DNA from 2 places in the Bradyrhizobium sp. SZCCHNR1015 genome. Region 2 is predicted to be linked to the other one. Evidence: riboswitches for the same ligand, from Rfam matches in the RefSeq annotation. Region 2 holds a riboswitch; the other holds the start of a gene.

Region 1 (10,524 bases), on a different contig from region 2:
CGAAGGGCGTCGCGCTGGCGGCACGGTGGCCCCGACGGCGCCTCCGAGCGTGATCGCGTTCCCACGATCGCGAGCGGTGGTCGCGGGCGGTGGGCACGGCGCCGTGCACTTGTGCCTCTATCGTCGGGCCTCCAAGTGCCTTTTGCCCGCCCTATGGTCCGGTGCTTCGTCGCTATTAGTTCATCCTGGATCGTGCCGACCGCACTGCCCGTCGCGCTCCTTTGTCGCAGCAACAAACAACTTGTGTCGTCGGGCAAATCACTGGCACATTTCCGCGCGTCTCTGCTGCCGCATGAGGGGCGTTTCGCGACCGTCACGAACCGTTGGCAGTGGGATGCGATGGGCGTGTATTGCCGGAGCGTGGATCAGTCCGCGCGGACGAACGGCGATGCACGCACGGTCAAGTCGCGCGGTCCTGATATCCCGACGCTGATATCAACTCACGCCGGAGCTTTCGCTTCGCGTGGGGATGGTGGCCAGAAAGCACGGCGCACCAGGGAGAACGCGAAGCAGCCGTTAAAACCGATCGCGCAGGGAGGGCCGGGTCGTTCCGGCTGAACCTGTGGTACCTGCCGCCTGCATTCTTTTCGCAGGCGGGCCACGGGCCTCAGCCGAGGCCCGGCCTTCCCTGCGCCCTCTGCTTTGAGAGGGCGAACGAATCGACAAAGCTCGGGCGCGGGATGCGTCGCGAGAACGCGAAGTGCTGTGACGTCAGTCAGAGAGGGGCGGTGTGACGCAATCTCGCTTCGACAGAAATGGTTTCGTCCCCGCCTAGTGCGCAATTGCGCACGTCGCGCGGGGAACCATAACCACAGGGTCTTGTGGTGAAACGGCATCGTCGCTCCAGCCGTCGCCAAACTGCACACTGTGGTTATGGGTCCCGGGTCGGCGCATCCGCCAACGCTGGCGCGTTGTCGGACGCTTGCCCGGGACGACAGCTGAGCAGAAGTCAGCGGGTGTGCCGGGCCGATACGCGATGAACGTTGAAAGCCAAGTACAAAAATGCGGGTGCACGATCGGTCATCAGCCGAACCAAGTGCACGCTCGGCTAATTCAACACCCGCTTGCCGCCGTCCGGGCTGTCGAGCGAAAACGCCGGCACAGCGATGTCGAAGTGCTCGCCGCTCTCGCTCTCCATCTGGTAGGAGCCGGCCATGAAGCCGGACGCGGTGGTGAGCGGCACGCCGGAGGTGTATTCGAAGCGCTCTCCTGGCGCGAGCACCGGCTGCTCGCCGACCACGCCCTCGCCGCGCACCTCCTGCTGCCGGCCGATCCCGTCGGTGATGATCCAGTGGCGGCTGCGCAGCCGCACCGTCTCCTCCCCGCTGTTGGTGATGACGACGGTATAGGACCAGAACCAGCGGCCATCGGCCACCGAAGACTTCTCAGGCAGGAAGTTCGGTTCGACGGTCACTTCGATGTGGCGAGTCACGGCGCGATACATGGTGGCATTGTAGCGGAAACCCGCGCCGGAACCAATCGCGACGCCATCGTGCTTTCAACACAGTTCCGCATTATGGCACCAGAATCGCGGACTCTGTCGGCCGTACGCGCGGTCCGTTCCTTGGACTCGGATCGGGCGCGGCCGGCAGACCCTGGCGGCGATCGACCTGTCCTGCGTCGTGCGATCGCCCACCAGCTGGCCGCCAAGGTCGAAAAACTGGGCACGGCTCAGCTGATAAGTCCTTCATCGCTTGCGCAAAAACTGCGCGGCCCTACATTTCCCCTGCCGGGCCTCGAAGGCTGGCAGCCTTGACGCGGTGCCTGATGACGTCGATTGCCGATCGCCTTGCCGGACCGTCCGCCCCCGCAGCCAGCGCCGCGCCCGCGCCGGCTGCGGAGACCGCCGCCGCGGCGAGCGCGGCTGCACCTGTGGTTGCATCGGCATCAGCATCCGCCGTCGCGGCCGCGCCGGCCGCCACTGCTGCACCCGCCACCACCGCTGCTCCGGCGATCACCTTCCCGGCGGTCGGCGAGCGCGAGCTGCGGCTCGACCTGTTTCGCGGGCTGGCGCTATGGCTGATCTTCATCGACCACCTGCCGCCGAACCTGCTGACCTGGTTCACGATCCGCAACTACGGCTTCTCCGACGCCACCGAGATCTTCATCTTCATCTCCGGCTACACGGCGGCATTCGTCTATGGCCGGGCGATGCAGGATGCCGGCTTCATCGTCGCCACCGCGCGCATCCTGCGCCGCGTCTGGCAGATCTACGTCGCCCATGTCTTCCTGTTCACGATCTTCCTCGCCGAGATCTCCTACGTCGCGACCAGCTTCGAGAACCCGCTCTACACCGAAGAGATGGGGATCATGGATTTTCTCAAGCAGCCGGACGTGACCATCGTGCAGGCGCTGATCCTGCGCTTCCGCCCCGTCAACATGGACGTGCTGCCGCTCTACATCGTGCTGATGCTGTTCCTGCCGCTGATCCTGTGGCTGATGCGCTGGCGTCCGGATGTCACGCTCGGGCTCTCGGTCGTTCTCTACGCACTCACCTGGGAGCTCGATCTCTATCTGACGGCCTATCCGAACGGCTTCTGGGCGTTCAACCCGTTCGCCTGGCAGCTCCTGTTCGTGTTCGGTGCGTGGTGCGCGCTCGGCGGTGCTCATCGCATGTCGCGCATCATCAACTCGCCGATCACGCTCGGGCTCTGCGTCGCCTATCTGGTCGCGGCGTTCTGCGTGACCTTGACCTGGTACATCCCGCAGCTCGGCCATCTGATGCCGCGCCGAATCGAGCAGTGGATGTATCCGATCGACAAGACCGACCTTGACGTGTTGCGCTTCGCGCATTTCCTCGCACTCGCAGCACTCACCGTGCACTATCTGCGCAAGGATTGGCCGCTGTTGAAGTCGCCGTGGCTGCGCCCGCTGATTGTTTGTGGGCAACACTCGCTCGAGATCTTCTGTCTTGGCGTATTTCTGGCGTTTGCGGGCCACTTCGTCCTTGCCGAAGTGTCCGGCGGCGCCATGATGCACGCGGTGATCAGCCTTTGCGGCATCCTCATCATGTGGGGGGTGGCGTCGTTGATTTCGTGGTACAAGCGTGAGGCCGATAAGGGCGCCGCGCGAAAAGGTGCGCGCAGCAACGCCGATCTGGCGGGAGGGGGCTGATGAAGTCCGTCTCGTGGTTAAGGTTTGGTATCGCGGCGCTGGCTGTTTCGCTGGCGGCCTCCGCGCGCGCGGAAGACGCGCCGCAGAACTGCGAGGTGCCGGCCTACCTGCTGACCACCGAGAGCCCGCTCCCGAAGGTTGCAGACGCCGTCAAGAACGGCCGCACACTCGATATTCTCGTCGTCGGAAGCCGCTCGTCCTCGATCGTCAACACCTCCGACGCCAATGCGTACCCCGCCCGTCTGCAGGCTGCGCTGAAGGACAAGCTGCCGGCGGTCGCCGTCAATCTCAGCATCGAGCTGCAGCCCAAGAAGACGGCCGAGGAAGTCGCGGGCAATCTCGTTAAACTGGTGGAAGGAAAAAGGCCTAATTTGGTCATCTGGCAGACCGGCACGGTCGACGCCATGCGGTCGATCGATCCTGATGAGTTCCGGCAGGCGGTCGACGACGGTGTGGCGACGCTGCAGAAAGCAGGAGCTGACGTCGTCTTGATGAATCTGCAATACAGTCCGCGGACGGAAACATTGATCTCCGTGCCGCCCTATGTCGACAACATGCGTGTGGTGGCGCAGCACCGCGACATTCCGCTGTTCGATCGGTTTGCCATCATGCGGCAGTGGAACGAGCAGGGCGATTTCGACCTGTTCAATCCGACGCACGGGGTCGAGCTGGCCAGGCAGGTTCATGACTGCATCGGCCGGGCGCTGTCGAAGTTCATCATCGACGCGGCGCATATCGGGCCGGCGCAGCAGAACTAGGATTATGTCGTTCATGACGTCGAATGAGTGTCACCGCGTATCCGGGACATGGGAGAAGCTTTCGGCCGTTGCGGTCATTGCCATCGCCCTCGCGCTGAGCCCGCAGACGGTACGGGCGCAGAGCGCAGCGCCGGCTGCACCCGCCGCGCTGTCCGATGTGGAGAGCTCCGGTCCGAAGACTCCGCTGATCAGCGAGCTGCGACCTAGCATCGGACACGTCACATTGGCGCAGGCGAACGATCAGGTGCGCGGGCCGATCGCCGCGGTGCGCCCGGCGGCCACGACCGCGCCGCCTGCGGCGACGACCGCGCCGGCCATGACCGACGCACAGCCGCCGGCCGCAGCCGGGCAGGCCGTCGCGGCCACGCCGCCGCAATCGCGCAGCATCACCGAGCGGGCGATCGACAAGGTCAAGCAGGTCGCCAAATCGGCCACCGACATCTTCAACCGCGTGCCATGCCTGGCGCCGAAGGGCGTCGCGAAGAAGAATTTCATTTCGCTGCCGCACGTCGCCAACAAGCTCGCCTCCGGCCTGCCGATCGTGATCGTCGCCTTCGGCTCGTCGTCGACGCAGGGCTATGGCGCGAGCGCGCCGGACTACACCTATCCGAATCGGCTCGCCGCGCAGCTGCGCCGGCAATATCCGATGGTCGACATCAGCGTCATCAATGCCGGCGTCGGCGGCGAGGATGCGCCGGAGATGATGAAGCGGATCGAGACGTCGGTGATCGACCGTCACCCGGATCTCGTGATCTGGCAGGTCGGCACCAATGCCGTGCTGCGCGATCTCGATCCGGCCGAGACCGCCAGGCTGGTCGAGGACGGCGTCGCCAAGATCCAGGCCGCAGCCTCCGATGTCGTGCTGGTCGATCTGCAATATTCGCCGCGCGTGAACGAGCGGCAGGAGAGCGCGGGTCGCATGAACAAGCTGCTCGGCCGCATCGCCGAGCTGCATCACGCCGGCATCTTCCCGCGCTTCGAGGTGATGCGCGACTGGCACGAGCGGCAGGCGATCCCGATGAACGAGTTCGTGATCTCGGACGGCTTGCATATGAGCGATTGGGGTTATGCCTGCTTCGCGCAACTGCTCGGCGACGACATCATCCGCTCGGTTGGCCAGGTCAAGCTCGGCATCAACGCGCCGGCCGAGGTGCCGACCTATCGGCCGATGTGACGCCGCGGGCGTTATCCCGGGGCGCTCGCCGCGCGAGCGAACCCCGGGATCCGGAGGTGATGTGCGGATGAGGAATGACGAGTAGCGCGCAGCGATGAGATCGGTCTACTCGCGACGCTCACTTCGCCATTCGCTACGCCGCGCTGAGGGCGGCGTCGAGATCCTCGATCAGATCGTCGGCATGCTCGAGCCCGGCGGAGAAGCGGATGAAGCCCTCGCTGATGCCGAGCTCGGCGCGCGCGTCCGGCGTCAGCCGCTGATGCGTGGTCGTTGCGGGATGCGTGACCAGCGTCTTGGCGTCGCCGAGATTGTTGGAGATGCGCGCGAGCCTCAATCCGTTGAGCATACGGAACGCCGCCGCCTTGCCGCCCTTCACCTCGAAGCCGACCAGGGTCGAGCCGGCGCGCATCTGCTTCTTGACCGTCGCCGCCTGCGGATGGTCCTCGCGTCCGGGATAGATCAGCCGCGAGATCTTCGGATGCGCGGCGAGAAAATCGGCGACCTTGCCGGCGGTCTCAGTCTGCGCGCGCACGCGCACCGCGAGCGTCTCCAGGCCCTTGAGCAGGACCCAGGCGTTGAACGGCGAGATCGACGGGCCGGTCTGGCGCATGAAGTTGTGGATGTGCTCGGCGATGAAGGCTTCCGACGACAGGATCACGCCGCCGAGGCAGCGGCCCTGGCCGTCGATGTGCTTGGTCGCGGAGTAGACGACGACGTCCGCGCCGAGCGCGAGCGGGCTCTGCCAGATCGGCGTGGCGAACACGTTGTCGACGATCAGCCGCGCGCCATGGGCGTGCGCGATCTCGGCGATCGCGGGAATGTCCATCACGTCGAGCGTCGGATTGGTCGGGCTCTCGAGGAAGAAGCTCTTGGTATTCGGCCTGACCGCCTTCTGCCACTGGTCGAGATCGAGCCCATCGACCAGCGTCGACTCGATACCGTAGCGCGGCAGCAGATCCTCGACCACGTAGCGGCACGAGCCGAACAGCGCCTTGGCCGCGACGACGTGATCGCCGGCCCGCAGGGGGGCCAGGATCGCCGTGGTGACCGCAGCCATGCCGGTTGCGGCCGAGCGGCAGGCCTCGGCGCCCTCGAGCTCGATCATGCGGCGCTCGAACATCGCCGTGGTCGGATTGGAGAAGCGCGAATAGATGAAGCCGGGATCCTCGCCCTTGAAGCGCGCCTCGCACTCCTCGGCCGTGGCGTAGACGAAACCTTGCGTCAGATAGAGCGCTTCGGCGGTCTCGCCGAATTCGGAGCGCAAGGTGCCGGAATGCACCAGCCGGGTTTCGGGACGATACTGGGCGAACGACACCGGCGCCTTCGCGGGGGACTTCGACATGTGACCTCCATCGTGACCACCGCGCTCGGCGCGATGGGCACAAAAAAACCGGCCTGGGAAAACTCCTCAAGGCCGGGATCACATTCGTCCCCGGCCTGTTTAGCGACTTATTTAACGTGGCTGCAAGCCGGCCGGCTCAAATCACCACGGGATAAGTGGTGCTCATAGTCGCAACCGGCCTTTCCGTCAAGCCGGCCATCGGATAACCGGTCAAAAGACCCTATATTGGCTCCACAAGCCGCCGTTCCGGCGCCTGCAAAGGATCAGGCCTTGCCGTTTTCGCTTCCCGCCGACGCCCACGGCATCCTCCCCGATCGCATGATCGTGGCGATGGCGGAGGCCGGCTTGATCATTCCCGAATATGATTTCGTCGAGAGCCAGATCCAGCCGGCGAGCTTGGACCTGCGGCTCGGCGACGTCGCCTACAGGGTGCGCGCGAGCTTTCTGCCGGGGCCGGGATCCACCGTCGCCGAGCGCATCGACGAATTGAAGCTGCACGAGTTCGCGCTCGCCGACGGCGCGGTTCTGGAGACCAACTGCGTCTACATCGTGCCGCTGCTGGAGAGCCTGGCGCTGCCGAAAGACATCGTCGCGGCCGCCAATCCGAAGAGCTCGACCGGGCGGCTCGACGTGTTCACCCGCGTGATTGCCGACGGCACGCGACGCTTCGACATGATCGGCGCCGGCTATCACGGTCCGCTCTACGCCGAGATCAGCCCGAAGACGTTTCCGGTCCTGTTGCGCGAAGGCTCGCGCCTGTCCCAAGTTCGCTTCCGCTATCGCGACGCGGTCCTGTCGGAGGACGAATTGATCGCGCTGCACCAGGCCGAGCGGCTGGTGGATCGCGATGATGCGGATCTCGCCGGCGGTGTCGCTCTGTCCGTCGACCTCTCAGGCAGCAATGCGAACGGCTATGTCGGCTACCGCGCCAAGCGCCATACCGGCGTCGTCGACGTCGACCGCCGTGCCGGCTATCCGGTCGAGGAGTTCTGGGAGCCGATCAAGGCACGGCCCGATGGCAGCCTCATCCTCGATCCCGGCGAGTTCTACATCCTGGCCTCGAAGGAAGCCGTGCAGGTGCCGCCGGACTACGCCGCGGAGATGGTGCCGTTCGATCCGCTGGTCGGCGAATTCCGCGTCCACTATGCCGGCTTCTTCGATCCCGGCTTCGGCTATGCCGGCGCCGGCGGGCAGGGCTCGCGCGCGGTGCTCGAGGTGCGCTCGCGCGAGGTGCCGTTCATCCTCGAGCACGGCCAGATCGTCGGCCGCCTGGTCTACGAGAAGATGCTGGCGCGTCCCAACGCGATGTATGGCAGCCGCATCGGCTCCAACTACCAGGCCCAGGGCCTGAAGCTTTCCAAGCACTTCCGCTTCTAGCCGGCTGCGTCTGCCGCGCACCCCCAATGCGCCTGCCGCACAGGGCGCGCGCCAGCGCCGTGCTAGGAAAGCGAAAGCAATCGAACGATAAGACGGCCGCGACCTGCGCGGCCGAGCGGGGAGCTGAGATGTCCGAGATCGGCCTGGCCGACAATCCGGTCGGCGAGGGGCGTGCATTGCCGCCCCCCGAGAAGCCGATGCGGAATATGCTCGTCGACGGACCCATCCTGCGCACCCTGCTGTCGCTGGCCTGGCCGAACATCATCGCCAACACGGCCGGCACCTGCGTCGTCATTGCCGAGACCTCCTATATCGGCCGGCTCGGCATCGAGGCGCTGGCGGCGATGGCGCTGGTGTTTCCGCTGGTGATCCTGACCATGACGATGTCCGGCGGCGCGATGGGCGGCGGTGTGGCCTCGGCGATCGCACGGGCGCTGGGCGCCGGCGACACCGATCGCGCCTCGACGCTCGCCTCGCATGCGCTGCTGATCGCGCTGCTGTTCGGCGCGACCTTCATGATCGGCATGCTGGTGTTCGGCCCGGCCTTGCTGGAGTTGCTCGGCGGCCGCGGCGCGGTGCTGAGCCATGCCACGGCCTATCTGCAGATCTTCTTCGGCGGCGCGATCCTGCCCTGGCTGATGAACTCGATGGCCGGCATCCTGCGCGGCACCGGCAACATGAAGCTGCCGTCGTTCATGATCCTGAGCTCGGCGATGCTGCAGATCGTGCTGGGCGGCACGCTCAGCCTGGTCCTCGGGCTCGGTATGCGCGGCGTCGCCGCCGGCGCGCTGCTGGCGTTCTGCGTCAGCATCTCGGTGATGGGCTGGTACCTATTTTCGGGGCGCGCGCGCGTCCGGCCGAAGCTGCGCGGCCTCAGGATCAGCGGCGCGATGTTCGCCGACATTCTCAAGGTCGGCGCCGTCGCCTGCTTCTCGCCGCTGCAATCCGTGCTGTCGATCGCGATCTTCACGCATATGCTGGCGTCGTTCGGCACCGCGGTGCTCGCCGGCTACGGCATCGGCGCGCGGCTCGAATTTATGATGACCACGGTCGCCTTCTCCGTCGGCATGGCCTCGGTGCCGATGGTCGGCATGGCGATCGGCGCGCAGCGAATCGCGCGCGCCCGCCGCATCGCCTGGACGGCGGGGCTGGTGTCGTTCGCGTCGGTTGGCGCGCTGTCGACGCTGATCGCGATCGTCCCACAATTGTGGGTCGACATCTTCACCCAGGACGAGAGCGCGCGCGGCGCCGGCCGGCACTATCTGCAGGTCGCCGCGCCGATGTATGCCTTCATCGGCCTGGCGATCTCGATGTACTTCTCTTCGCAGGGCGCAGCCAGGGTGATCGGTCCGGTGCTGGCGCAAACGGTGCGGCTCGTGTTCATCGCCGCAGGTGGCTCTTATCTGTTGAGCCATGCCGCGACCGAGGGCGACTTCTTCATGCTGGCGGCGTCCTCGATGGTGCTGCTCGGCGTGCTGACGCTCGCGAGCGTCATGCTCACGCGGTGGGGGCCGAAGCCGGCCGCGGCGCTGGAGCTGCGCCCGGCCGTGCTGGCGGCCGGACGCGGTCCTGACGCGCACGCGCCGCCGCGTGTCGGCTGAGCCGCTATCCGCGCAGCCTGCCCAACGTGTCCTGCATCGCGCGCGCGCCGAGCTCCATCTGCTGCTCGATATAGGGCGCGATCTCGTGCGGCAGCACGTCGGTGGTCCAGATCACCCGGCAGCGCTCCTCGCCTTCCGCGATGATCTGAAACGACGCACTGTGCTGGCTGATGCGTTCGTTCCTGATGGCGTAGACGAGGCGCCGGCGCTGATCGTTGCAGTCGACCAGCTGCTCGCGCACCACGCTGCCGTTGGCGAAGCTGACAATGCGGACGTCTCCGTCGAGCCTGGTGCCGGTCACGAAGCCGCGCGCCACCCTGGTATGAACGGCGCCGAAATCGCGCACTGCGTCCCACACTGCACCGGCCGGGGCCGCGATCGGAATGTCCTTCTGGATGGATGCCATGACGCTGACCTCACGGACATACGGCTTCGACGTTGTTGCCGTCGGGATCGATCAGGAAGGCGGCGTAATAGGTCGGGCTGTAGTCCGTGCGCGGCCCGGCGCCGCCATTGTCGCCGCCTCCTGCCTTCAAACCCTCGCTGTGGAATCTGGCGACCGCCGCGTGGTCCTGGGCGCGGAACGCGATATGCGCGGTGCCTTTGCTGGCGCCCTTGTCGAGATACAGCCACAGCGCCGGCTGCCCCTTCGGGCCGATGCCCGCCGACGCCTCGTCCTTGGAGCAGAGGATGTGGCCGAGCGGCGCCAGCGCGGCGGTGTAGAAGCGGACGCTGGCGTCGAGATTGCCGACCCTGAGGCCGATATGATCGTACATCGATGATCTCCATGCTTCGCATGCGGCTGCCGCACGCGCCGGGATCATCCAATCAATGGCGGCTCAGACGGTCTTGGAGAATCTTGCGCTCGCCGCGCGAGGCCTTGCGAAACTTCGCCGGCGACACGCCGGCAGCGCGCGAGAAGGTGCGGGTGAAATTCGACAGATCGGCAAAGCCCGAATCGTAGGCGATGGCGGTGACCGGCGTATCCTCCTCGCTGAGGCGCCGCGCGGCGTGCCGCAGGCGGGAGCGGATCAGATATTGATGCGGCGTCACGCCGATCGTAGCGGCGAACATCCGGAGGAAATGAAACGGGCTGACGCCGGCCTCGCCTGCCGCAGCCGCCAGGTCGATGTCATCATGCGCATTGTCGTCGATCCA
Region 2 (10,524 bases):
CTCGCTGCTGCATTTCTTCGATGCGCCATTCTTCGTTCTCAAGCGCGAGCTGCTGCGCATTCCCTTGTTCGGACAGTATCTCGTCAAGGCGGACATGATCGCGATCGACCGCAGCTCCGGCGCCCGCGCGTTGAAGCAGGTGATGCGGCGGGCGGCGGAGGAGGTGAAGCATGGCCGTCAGTTCGTGATCTTCCCGGAAGGCACCCGGCGCCCGGCGGGCGCACCGCCGGACTACAAGGGCGGCGTCGGTTTGATCTACACGGATTGCGGCGTACCCTGCCTGCCGGTGGCCCTGAATTCGGGTTTGTTTTGGCCACGCCGCACATTTCTGCGCTATCCGGGCACGCTCGTCGTGGAGTTTCTCGATCCGCTGCCGCCTGGCCTGCCGCGCGATGAGTTCATGGCGCGGATTCAGGGTGTCATCGAAGAGGCGACCGGCCGGCTCGTCGCCGCGGGGCAGGCGGAACAGGCGCAGTTGTTTGGCCGGGTGCGGGCGCCGGTGAAGGCTTGAGGGCTATGTCTTGCCTGGCGCAGGATGCAGCGAGTGGCCGTCATCGTGCAGCATCGTCGCCAGCCGATGCAACTGCGTATCGCGAAAGCCCTGCGCCTCGATCGCCTTCACGGTCGAGATCACGTAGTCGCGATTGGCGCCGGACTGGCCGTGACCCTGGCGCACATGGCGCAACTGCTCCTGCGGCGACAGCCGGCCTGCATATTGCACATGGCCGCGATCGACCACGTAGACCAATGCGCTCACCCGCTCGCGCGCTTCGTTTTCAAGCCAAACCGAGCGCGTCACTTCGCGATAGACCGAGGTCACCTGCTCACGCGCCCGCAAGTAGGCGATGGTCTCGTCGCGCTTGTCTGCTGCGACCCGAAACGCAATGCCGCGACACGCGCCGCCGCGATCGAGACCGAGGACGAGGCCCGGCTTCTCCGGCGTTCCGCGGTGGACGAACGAATACACACAGAGCGCGCGATGCTCGCCGATCAGCCGCGCCGGCACCTGCTCGAGAAAGGCGAATCCGGGCCGCCACATCAGCGAGCCATAGCCGAACACCCAGAGGTCGCCATCGGGAAGGTCGGGTTCGGAGAGGGTCATTGCGGACATCAATGCGGAAGCCTAAGTACGGTGCTCGCGAATTGTTAATTTAGATACACAATCCGTGATCGCCGAATTGCCAAAATTGCTGCCCAAAGGGTGTCCTGCATGTCTCGTTCGCCGCAACCGCCGCGCAGGCGCTCTCGCTGGGGGCTTTTCATCGCTCCCGTCCTGCTCCTGATCGCCGCTGTTGCGTGGAGCGCATTCTGGTTCTTCGCCGCTTCGCAAGTGGATGTCCAGGCCGACGCCTGGCGTGCGCGCGAAGCAAAATCGGGACGCGTCTATGACTGCGCGAAGCGCTCGGTCGCGGGCTTCCCGTTCCGGCTCGAGGTCCGCTGCACGGATCCAAGCGTGGCGCTGTTTTCGCAGGCGGCCGGTACGCCCTTGATGAATGCGAAGCTCGACGAGATCCTCGTCGTCGCCCAGGTTTGGGACCCGAAGCGGATCATCGCGGAGTTCAAGGGACCCGCGACGATTGCCGATGGTCGTGGACCGGCGTCGTTCTCCGTGAACTGGCGCGTCGGCGAGGCCAGCGTCCGCGGCCTCCCGGGGCCGCCGCAGCGCGCCGACCTCGTGTTCGAACAACCGACCATCGACCGCATCGAGGGCAACACCGCCGTGCCCGCAGCGCGCGCCGATCATGCCGAATTGCACGGCCGTCTCGCCGAGGGCACGCCGTCGGATCATCCGGTGCTGGAGACTGCGCTGCAGATCGAAAACGGCAGCATCCAGGGCGGTCATCCGCTGCTGGCCGAACCGTTCAATGCCGACATCCAGGCCCGCGTCACCGGTCTGAAGGACTTCCGGCCCAAACCCTGGCCGGAGCGGTTTCGCGAGATCCAGGCCGCCGGCGGTCATGTCGAGATCGTCCAATCGCGCATCCAGCAGGGCGAGTTGCTCGCCGTTGCCTCGGGCACGCTCAGCCTGACCGCCAACGGCAACATCGATGGCGAGGTGCAGATGACGGTCGCCGGGATCGAAAAGGTCATCCCGGCGCTCGGCCTCGACAAGATGCTCGAGAACGGCGTGCCGCAGGGAACGCTCGACCGCGTGGCGCCCGGTGTGAAGTCGCAGGACGTCAACAACCTGCTCGGTGCGCTCGACCGCGCCATTCCCGGCCTCGGCAAGGTCGTCAAGCAGAACGCCAATGTCGGCGTCGCACTTGGCATCAATGCGCTCGGCAAGGAGGCCACCCTCGAAGGCCGCAAGGCGCGGACCTTCCCGCTGCGGTTCTCCGACGGCGTCGTCGTGCTCGGTCCGTTCAAGGTCGCCCGTGTCCCGCCGCTGTTCTGACCTCAGCTCTTCTTCAACTGCGGCAGCGGCCGGCCGAAATCCGGCGCCGCCGAATCCTGGCCGATATCGACGATGCCGCGGCGGATCGCGCGCGTGCGGGTGAAGTGATCGAACAGCGCCTCGCCGTCGCCGCGCCGGATCGCCCGCGTCAGCTTCGACAGGTCCTCGGTGAAGGTGCCGAGCATGTCGAGCACGGCATCCTTGTTGCTCAGGAAGATGTCGCGCCACATCGTCGGATCGGAGGCGGCGATGCGGGTGAAGTCGCGGAAGCCGCCGGCGGAGAATTTGATCACCTCGGACTCGGTCACCTGCGCCAGCTCGTCGGCGGTGCCGACGATGGTGTAGGCGATCAGATGCGGTAGGTGGCTGGTGATCGCGAGCACGCGGTCGTGATGGTCCGGCGTCATGATCTCGACCTTGGCGCCGAGCGCCGTCCAGAATGCACGCAGACGATCGATCGCGCCGGCATCGACGCCGTCGGGCGGCGTCAGGATGCACCAGCGGTTGATGAACAGCTCGGCGAAGCCGGAATCGGGCCCGGAATTCTCGGTGCCGGCCACGGGATGGGCCGGCACGAAGTGGACGTTCGCCGGAAGATGCGGCGCCATGTCGCGCACGATCGCGCCTTTCACCGAGCCAACGTCGGAGACGACGGCGCCCGGCTTCAGATGCGGCGCGATCTCGGCCGCAACCGGACCGCAGGCGCCGACGGGAATGCAGAGGATGACGAGATCGGCGTCCTTGACCGCCTCTTCATTGCTCGCGACGACGCGGTCGACGACGCCGAGCTCGGCGACACGCGCGCGCGTCTTCTCCGAGCGCGCCGTGGTGACGATCTCGCCGGCCACGCCCTGCAGCCGCGCCGCGCGCGCGATCGAGCCGCCGATCAGGCCGAAGCCGATCAGCGCGACGCGTTCGAATCGCCCCGCGACGCTCATGTCGCCCTCATGAATTCGCTGAGAGCCTCCACGACCAGACGATTGGCCTCCTCGGTGCCGATCGTCATGCGCAACGCGTTCGGCAGCTTGTAGTTGGCGAGCGCGCGCAGCACGAGGCCGCGCCGGGTCAGGAATTCGTCGGCCTCGACCGCGGTCTTGCCCTTGTCGGTCGGGAAGTGGATCAGGATGAAATTGGTGACACTCGGCGTCACCTTCAGCCCAAGCTTGCCGATCTCCTCGGTCAGCCAGTTGCGCCACGTTTCCGTGTGCGTCTTCGACATCTGCTGATGCGCGGTGTCCTCGATCGCGGCGACCGCCGCGAGCATCGCCGGTGAGGAAACGTTGAACGGCCCGCGGATGCGGTTGATCGCATCGACGATATGCGCCGGGCCGAACATCCAGCCGACGCGGAGCGCCGCGAGCCCGTGGATCTTCGAGAACGTATGGGTGACCACGGTGTTCTCCGTCGTGGCGACCAGCTCGAGCCCGAACTCGTAGTCATTGCGCGAGACATAGTCTGCATAGGCGGCGTCGAGCACCAGCACGACATGGGAGGGCAGACCGGCGCGCAGCCGCTTGACCTCGTCGAACGGGATGTAGGTGCCGGTCGGGTTGTTCGGGTTGGCGAGCCAGACCAGCTTGGTGCGCGGCGTCACCGCGGCAAGGATGGCGTCGACGTCGGTGCGATATTCCGTCTCCGCGGCAACCACGTTCCTGGCGCCGCAGGCCATGGTCGCGATCGGATAGACCAGGAAGCCGTGGGCGGTGGAGATCGCCTCGTCGCCTTGGCCGAGAAAGGTGTGTGCCAGCAGATTGAGGATCTCGTCGGAGCCGGCGCCGCAGACGATGCGGTCGGGATCGAGGCCGTAGGCGCGGCCGATCGCCTGGCGCAGCACCCGTGAAGTCCCTTCCGGATAATCTTCCAGGTGAGTGGCCGCACTCTTGAATGCCTCGATCGCCCTCGGCGAGGGGCCGAACGGGGTCTCATTGGCCGACAGTTTGAAAACCTTGCGGCCCGGCTCCGGCTGGGGACTCTTGCCCGGTGTATAGGGCGCGATATCGAGGATGCCGGGGTTCGGCACGGGGCGGTTCATCGTCAACTCCGGAAAATCATCACTGGCGCGGGGCGTCTCAGCTCGGAACCGTATAGCGTTTCGCATGGCCGCCGACGAGGGCGGCGGAGCGTACCGAGGCGCCCGCCGCGATCAGGGCAGCCCTGATCTTGTCGAGGTTCGACGGCGACTCGATCGATACCAGCAGTGCGGCGCCGTCGAAGGCGGTATCGGGCACCGCGATGACGTCGGCGAGCGGCGACAGCGCCCGCGACACCTGCGCATTCCAGCCGGAGACGCGGATGCTCCAGGTCTCGACCTCGAGCACCAGCGCATCGTCGGCGACGCGCGACACCGCGAACACCGGCAGCGCGGCGGGATGGTCGGCGCGCTCGATGAACGGCATCCGCGCGATGATCTTTGGCGCGCCCACGGGCTCGAGCGTGATCCACCACGGCGTATGGCCGGAGGTCGTCGACACCAGCGCGAGATCGCCCTTCGAGCGCGCCACAGCCTCGACCGCGGCTTGCGCGCTGAAATGCGGCACGTAGGGCACCACGAATCCGAAATGGAACCTGGCGGAATCGCGCATCGCGGATTCGCCGACCGACACGTCGGCATGAACCGAGAACGGCGCCTGCACATAGGTGAAGGTCGAGACGATCACGCGCCAGATCCCCTCGACGGTGTCGAGCGGCAGGATGCCGCGATGGCGCTGCACCAGGCGGCGCATCATGTCGGCCTCGCGCGCGGGCCTGAACGCCGAGCCGACCTCCTGGGTCTTCTTGACCTTGATCAGCCGGTCGATGATGTCGGCCCTGTTCATCAGCAACTGATGGACCTGCTCATCGATGGCATCGATCTCCTTGCGCAGATCGGCGAGCGAGGGCGGGGCGGGCGGCGGGTTCGACATGGTCCGTGTCACTCTTCGCGAGGCCACGGGAAAACCTGCGGCCAAAGGAACGGATGCCGTTCTCTCCGATGCCGCGGACCTGCGCAACAGCAAGTTTACCTTGCGCCATCCAGGCTTGGCTGACCTGCGGCAGAGCGCCCGACCAACGGTCAACCCCAGCTTGCCTTGACGAATAGCGCCCGCGGGACTAGTTTCTGCCCGTTCCGTGGTCATTTGAGCCGGCCGGCTTGCAGCCACGTTAAAAAACTCGCTAAACAGGCCGGGGACGTTATCGATCCCGGCCGAACCCCAGTTCAGGCCGGGTTTTTCATGGCCTGATGTGTCACGTGGTTCGGGAGCCCTGGCCGGATGGCTGGGGTGAGAGACATGACAGGTCTGACGCCGAAGTCCAAATCTGCGACGTCCAAATCCGCGACGCCTACATCCGCGTTGCGCACGGTCGCGCCCGACGAGCGCTCGCACGAGGTCGATCATCCGAGCTCGCCGGTGGCGCAGTTCGGCGCCGACAAGCCGCTCAGGCTCGATTGCGGCGTCGACCTGTCGCCGTTCCAGATCGCCTACCAGACCTACGGCGAGCTCAATGCCGACCGGTCGAACGCGGTGCTGGTCTGCCACGCGCTGACCGGCGACCAGCACGTCGCCAACCGCCATCCCGTCACCGGCAAGCCCGGCTGGTGGGAGACGCTGGTCGGTCCCGGCCGCCCGCTCGATCCCAGTCGCTATTTCATCATCTGCTCCAACGTGATCGGCGGCTGCATGGGCTCGACCGGGCCGGCCTCGCTGAACCCCGCCACCGGCAAGGTGTGGGGGCTCGATTTCCCGATCATCACCATCCCCGACATGGTGCGGGCGCAGGCGATGCTGATCGATCATCTCGGCATCGACACGCTGTTCGCCGTGGTCGGCGGCTCGATGGGCGGCATGCAGGCGCTGCAATGGACGGTGGCCTATCCGCAGCGCGTGTTCGCCAATCTCGCGATCGCCTGCGCGACGCGCCACTCGGCGCAGAACATCGCCTTCCACGAGCTTGGCCGCCAGGCCGTGATGGCCGATCCCGACTGGGATCACGGCCGTTACGCCGACAAGGGCACGCATCCGCATCGCGGCCTGGCTGTGGCGCGCATGGCTGCGCACATCACCTACCTCTCCGACGCCGCCTTGCATCGCAAGTTCGGCCGCCGCATGCAGGACCGCGAGCTGCCGACGTTCTCCTTCGACGCCGATTTCCAGGTCGAGAGCTACCTGCGCTACCAGGGATCGTCCTTCGTCGAGCGCTTCGACGCCAACTCCTATCTCTATCTGACGCGGGCGATGGATTATTTCGACATCGCCGGCGACCATGACGGCGTGCTGGCGGCGGCGTTTCGCGGCATCAAGACCCGTTTTTGCGTGGTGTCGTTCACCAGCGACTGGCTGTTTCCGACTGCGGAGTCGCGCGCGCTGGTGCATGCGCTCAACGCCTCCAGCGCGCGGGTGTCGTTCGCCGAGATCGAGACCGACCGGGGCCACGACGCGTTCCTGCTCGATGTCCCCGAGTTCTTCGAGATCGCCAGCGCGTTTCTCGATTCCGCCGGCAAGGCGCGCGGGCTTGCCCATGCGAAGGGAGACTGAGCCATGAGCATGCAGGGTGTGCTGCCGCTGAACGGCTTCACTGGCGGCGAGGTGCTGGCCTATCGGCCTGATCATCTGCTGGTCGCCGGCATGGTCGAGCGCGGCTCCAAGGTGCTCGACATCGGCTGCGGCGATGGCGATCTGCTGCAACTGCTGGAAAGCCGCGGCATCGACGGCCGCGGCATCGAGCTGTCCCGCGAGGGCGTCAACCATTGCGTCGCCAAGGGGCTCGCGGTGGTGCAGGGCGACGCCGATACGGATCTCGTCGATTATCCGGACGACGCGTTCGACTACGTGATCCTGTCGCAGACCCTGCAGGCGACGCGGCAGCCCAAGGTCGTGCTGGAGAACCTGCTGCGCATCGGCCGTCGCGCCATCGTCACCTTCCCGAATTTCGGCTTCTGGCGGCTGCGGCTGCAACTGCTGGTCGGCGGCCACATGCCACGCACCGACAATCTGCCCTTCACCTGGTACGACACGCCGAACATTCATTTCTGCACCATCAAGGACTTCGTGCAGCTCTGCGACGAGATCGGCGTCAAGATGGAGCGCGCCGTCGCCCTCGATAGTTACGGCCGTCCCCTGCGCGTCGCCATGCCTTGGTGGTTCTGGAACATGTTCGGCGAGCAGGGGGTGTTTCTGCTGAGCAGGGGTGAGCGGCGGTAGGGAACCGAGTGCAGCCCCGGGGTGCTGCCGAAGTTTGGTCCTCGCTCTCTCCCCACGTCATGGCCGGGCTTGTCCCGGCCATTCACGTCTTGCAGTATGACGACATGGCGAGCGGCTACGTGTATTTCATGACCAATCGTCCGAATGGCACGCTGTACGTCGGTGTGACCAGTGATCTCGTGCGCCGGGTGTATCAGCACCGATCTGGCCTCGTCGACGGCGTCACTAAGCGATATGGTTTGAAGCGGCTCGTTTACTTCGAAGTCTTCGACGACATTCAGAGCGCGATCCAGCGCGAGCACAACATCAAGCATTGGTCACGTGCCTGGAAGGTCGGGCTGATCATTGCAACTAATCCAGATTGGGACGATCTCTTCGATACGATCACAATGTAAATCGTATTTGCGGAGCGACGTGGATGGCCGGGACAAGCCCGGCCATGACGAGCTTGGGGTTGGCGGTTTCCACTTTTCAAAGAGCGGTTAGTCTGAGACATGCTGCCTTATCCTCGCGGCGCATCCGCGCCCGAGCTTTGCGTCACGCGTCGCCTCCGGATAACGCAGAGGCGCAGGGAAGGCCGGATGCTGGCCGCACCCATGGCCCGCCTGCGAAAAAAATGCAGGCGGCAGGAACCACAGGTTCAGCCGAGATCACCCGGCCCTCCCTGCGCGATGGTCTGACGGCTGCTTCGCGTTCTCCCTGGTGCGCCGGGCTTTCTGGCCACCATCGTCCGCGTGATGCAGAGCACCACAACGAACTTGACATCAGCGTCGGGATGCCAGGACCGCGCGACTTGACCGTGCGCATCGGAATTGTTCGTCCGCGCGGGCAATCCCACGCGCAATCCGACACGCCCATCGCATCCCACACTCAGCGTTCGTGACGACCGCGATACGCCCCTCTTGCTGTGAGGCGGGACGCGCGGAAATCTGCGCCTGATTTGCCCGACGGCGCAAGGACTTTCGTGCGACGAACTAACATGACGGGTAATTCGTGCATGAGCGTCATGCGCGATCTGCCCGTCGTGCGGACATCACGTGCATTCTCCCTGTCACCAACATCACGCGGCGTTGGCAGGTCGATCCCGGACTCTCCGAACCGATGCGCCGCGATTAATCATCGCTGATGGACGCGGCTCAAGGCTCGCCGAGACCGCGAGCCAAGCACAAACATTGATTTGGCCGCGGTTCGATGCCACCTTTCGCGATCTCCGACACTTCTTCTCTTCAGGAACGTGAGGCGATCTGGGATGCGCGTCCTGCTGTCGGAAGGATCAGGCCTCACGTCGCGTCAGGTCGCCGGGCGCCTCGGCGCGCTCGGACATGAGGTCGAGATCCTGTCCTCGACGCGGATCTGCCTGTCGCGCTTCACCCGGCATGTGCGGGCTGTTCACGCCGTGCCGCGGTTCGGACGCGATCCGTTCGGATGGCTCGCCGCGGCAGAACGCATTGCAGCCGAGCGAAAGGTCGATCTGCTGTTTCCCACGCAGGAACAGGTGACGGTGCTCTCGGCAAGATTGCCGCAGCTCCGGGTCGCGACGATCGTGCCGCCGTTCAAAAGTCTCGCGCGGGTTCAGGACAAGATATCGGCCTTTCATACGCTCGAAGCCGCAAGCGTGCCACAGCCGCCTACGACGATGGTCTCGCGGATCGAGGATCTCCGTGACGTCGCAGCCTATCCCGTTTTTCTGAAGCGCCCCGTCAGCACGGCAAGCTCGGGCGTCCGCAGGGCGCGAAACGCCGCCGAGCTCAATGCAGCCGCGCGCGAGCTTGGACTTGGTGACGGCTCGGCGTTGATTGCCCAGGCTCAGGTGGCAGGGCCGCTCGCAATGGTGCAGGCCGTTGCCAACCGCGGCCGGCTGGTTGCGCATCATGCCTGCCTTCGCGTGCGCGAGGGCGTCGGTGGCGGAGCGTCGCTGAAGCAGAGCATCGTGCTGCCCGGTCTGGCGGTCATGCTGTCGCGGCTGGTCGCGTTGCTGGATTGGCACGGTGGGCTGTCGATGGATGTGATCATCGCCGATGGCGGACCGGTCATCATTGATGTCAATCCCCGGCTGGTCGAACCTGCCAACGCCTTCGCTGCGGGTGTGGATCTCGTTGCGGCGATGATCGATGCGGCCATTGGTGCTGCGACTGGGGAATGTCCGGCCGGGGCCGCCGGCGTGCGGACCCGTCAGACGCTGCTGGCGATCCTTGGCGCCGCCGAGCAGACGGGGGCGCGGATCGCGGTGTTGCGCGAAGCGATCGATGCGATTGCGGCACGCGGCGACTACGCCGGATCAACCGAGGAACTGACGCCAGTCGCGGGCGATCCGCTTGCGCTCGTTCCCGTCATCGCTGCGCTCGGCGCGTCGCTGATCCGCCCGTCGCTATGGCGCAAATTCCATAGCGGCGCCGTTGGTCCCTACGCAGTCACGCCGGAGGCGTGGGCAGAGATTCTGGCTGCGGCGGCTTGATAGCGCAGACCGCCGCGGTGATCCGGCGAGGATTGCGCGCCTTCAATCCCTCTGGACTTAACTCATTCACACGGTGGTCGCATATCTAATGACAACTAACATGACGGGCAGTTCGTGCATGAAGCTCATGCGCAAACTGCCCGTCGTACAACGTCTGATGCGGCTTGGTCGCTGCTGCCTCGTCGGCAATCTACAGCAAGCCGACCTTGTGCATCATGTCGCGGATCTGCGCCGGACTGGGATCACCGGCGGCCGGGCTCGACCACTCGCCGGTCGTCGTTGCCGGGCCCCTGGCAACCGAGCCGGATCCGTTGGGCTTGCCATTGGGCGCCTGCGGCGCCAGCGTCGGAGACGTCGCGGCGTTCTGCGCTTCGCCGCGCGCCAGTCCCAGCAGACGACGAAGGACGTCGAGCGAGGGATCGGCCGCGGGCGCGGAGGCGACGGCCGCTTCCAGGCCGAGGGCGCGCATCGCGTTCGGCAGCCCGGCTCCCGCA

Evidence for each region. A riboswitch is a leader RNA that binds a small molecule or an ion and turns the genes downstream of it on or off. The one in region 2 is predicted to bind S-adenosylmethionine.
Region 1: it holds a riboswitch for S-adenosylmethionine, as region 2 does, so the genes downstream of both, QX128_RS09735 (O-succinylhomoserine sulfhydrylase) here and QX128_RS07450 (homoserine O-acetyltransferase) in region 2, are expected to answer to the same signal.

What each region holds. Positions count from the first base shown of each region.
Region 1 covers NZ_JAUEYW010000004.1:278,264-288,787, reverse strand. Annotated here, with positions in the region: gene apaG (Co2+/Mg2+ efflux protein ApaG) at 1,049-1,444, opposite strand; gene QX128_RS09750 (OpgC domain-containing protein) at 1,768-3,114, shown strand; gene QX128_RS09745 (SGNH/GDSL hydrolase family protein) at 3,114-3,872, shown strand; gene QX128_RS09740 (GDSL-type esterase/lipase family protein) at 3,886-5,046, shown strand; gene QX128_RS09735 (O-succinylhomoserine sulfhydrylase) at 5,180-6,388, opposite strand; SAM riboswitch at 6,467-6,546, opposite strand; gene QX128_RS09730 (2'-deoxycytidine 5'-triphosphate deaminase) at 6,659-7,765, shown strand; gene QX128_RS09725 (MATE family efflux transporter) at 7,894-9,366, shown strand; gene QX128_RS09720 (SRPBCC family protein) at 9,371-9,772, opposite strand; gene QX128_RS09715 (VOC family protein) at 9,783-10,142, opposite strand; gene QX128_RS09710 (AraC family transcriptional regulator) at 10,195-10,524, opposite strand, start outside.
Region 2 covers NZ_JAUEYW010000003.1:201,891-212,414, reverse strand. Annotated here, with positions in the region: gene QX128_RS07480 (lysophospholipid acyltransferase family protein) at 1-511, shown strand, start outside; gene QX128_RS07475 (gamma-glutamylcyclotransferase) at 515-1,111, opposite strand; gene QX128_RS07470 (DUF2125 domain-containing protein) at 1,211-2,395, shown strand; gene QX128_RS07465 (prephenate/arogenate dehydrogenase family protein) at 2,398-3,333, opposite strand; gene hisC (histidinol-phosphate transaminase) at 3,330-4,427, opposite strand; gene QX128_RS07455 (chorismate mutase) at 4,465-5,298, opposite strand; SAM riboswitch at 5,494-5,573, shown strand; gene QX128_RS07450 (homoserine O-acetyltransferase) at 5,656-6,909, shown strand; gene metW (methionine biosynthesis protein MetW) at 6,913-7,575, shown strand; gene QX128_RS07440 (GIY-YIG nuclease family protein) at 7,680-7,970, shown strand; gene QX128_RS07435 (ATP-grasp domain-containing protein) at 8,825-10,030, shown strand; gene QX128_RS07430 (S8 family serine peptidase) at 10,221-10,524, opposite strand, start outside.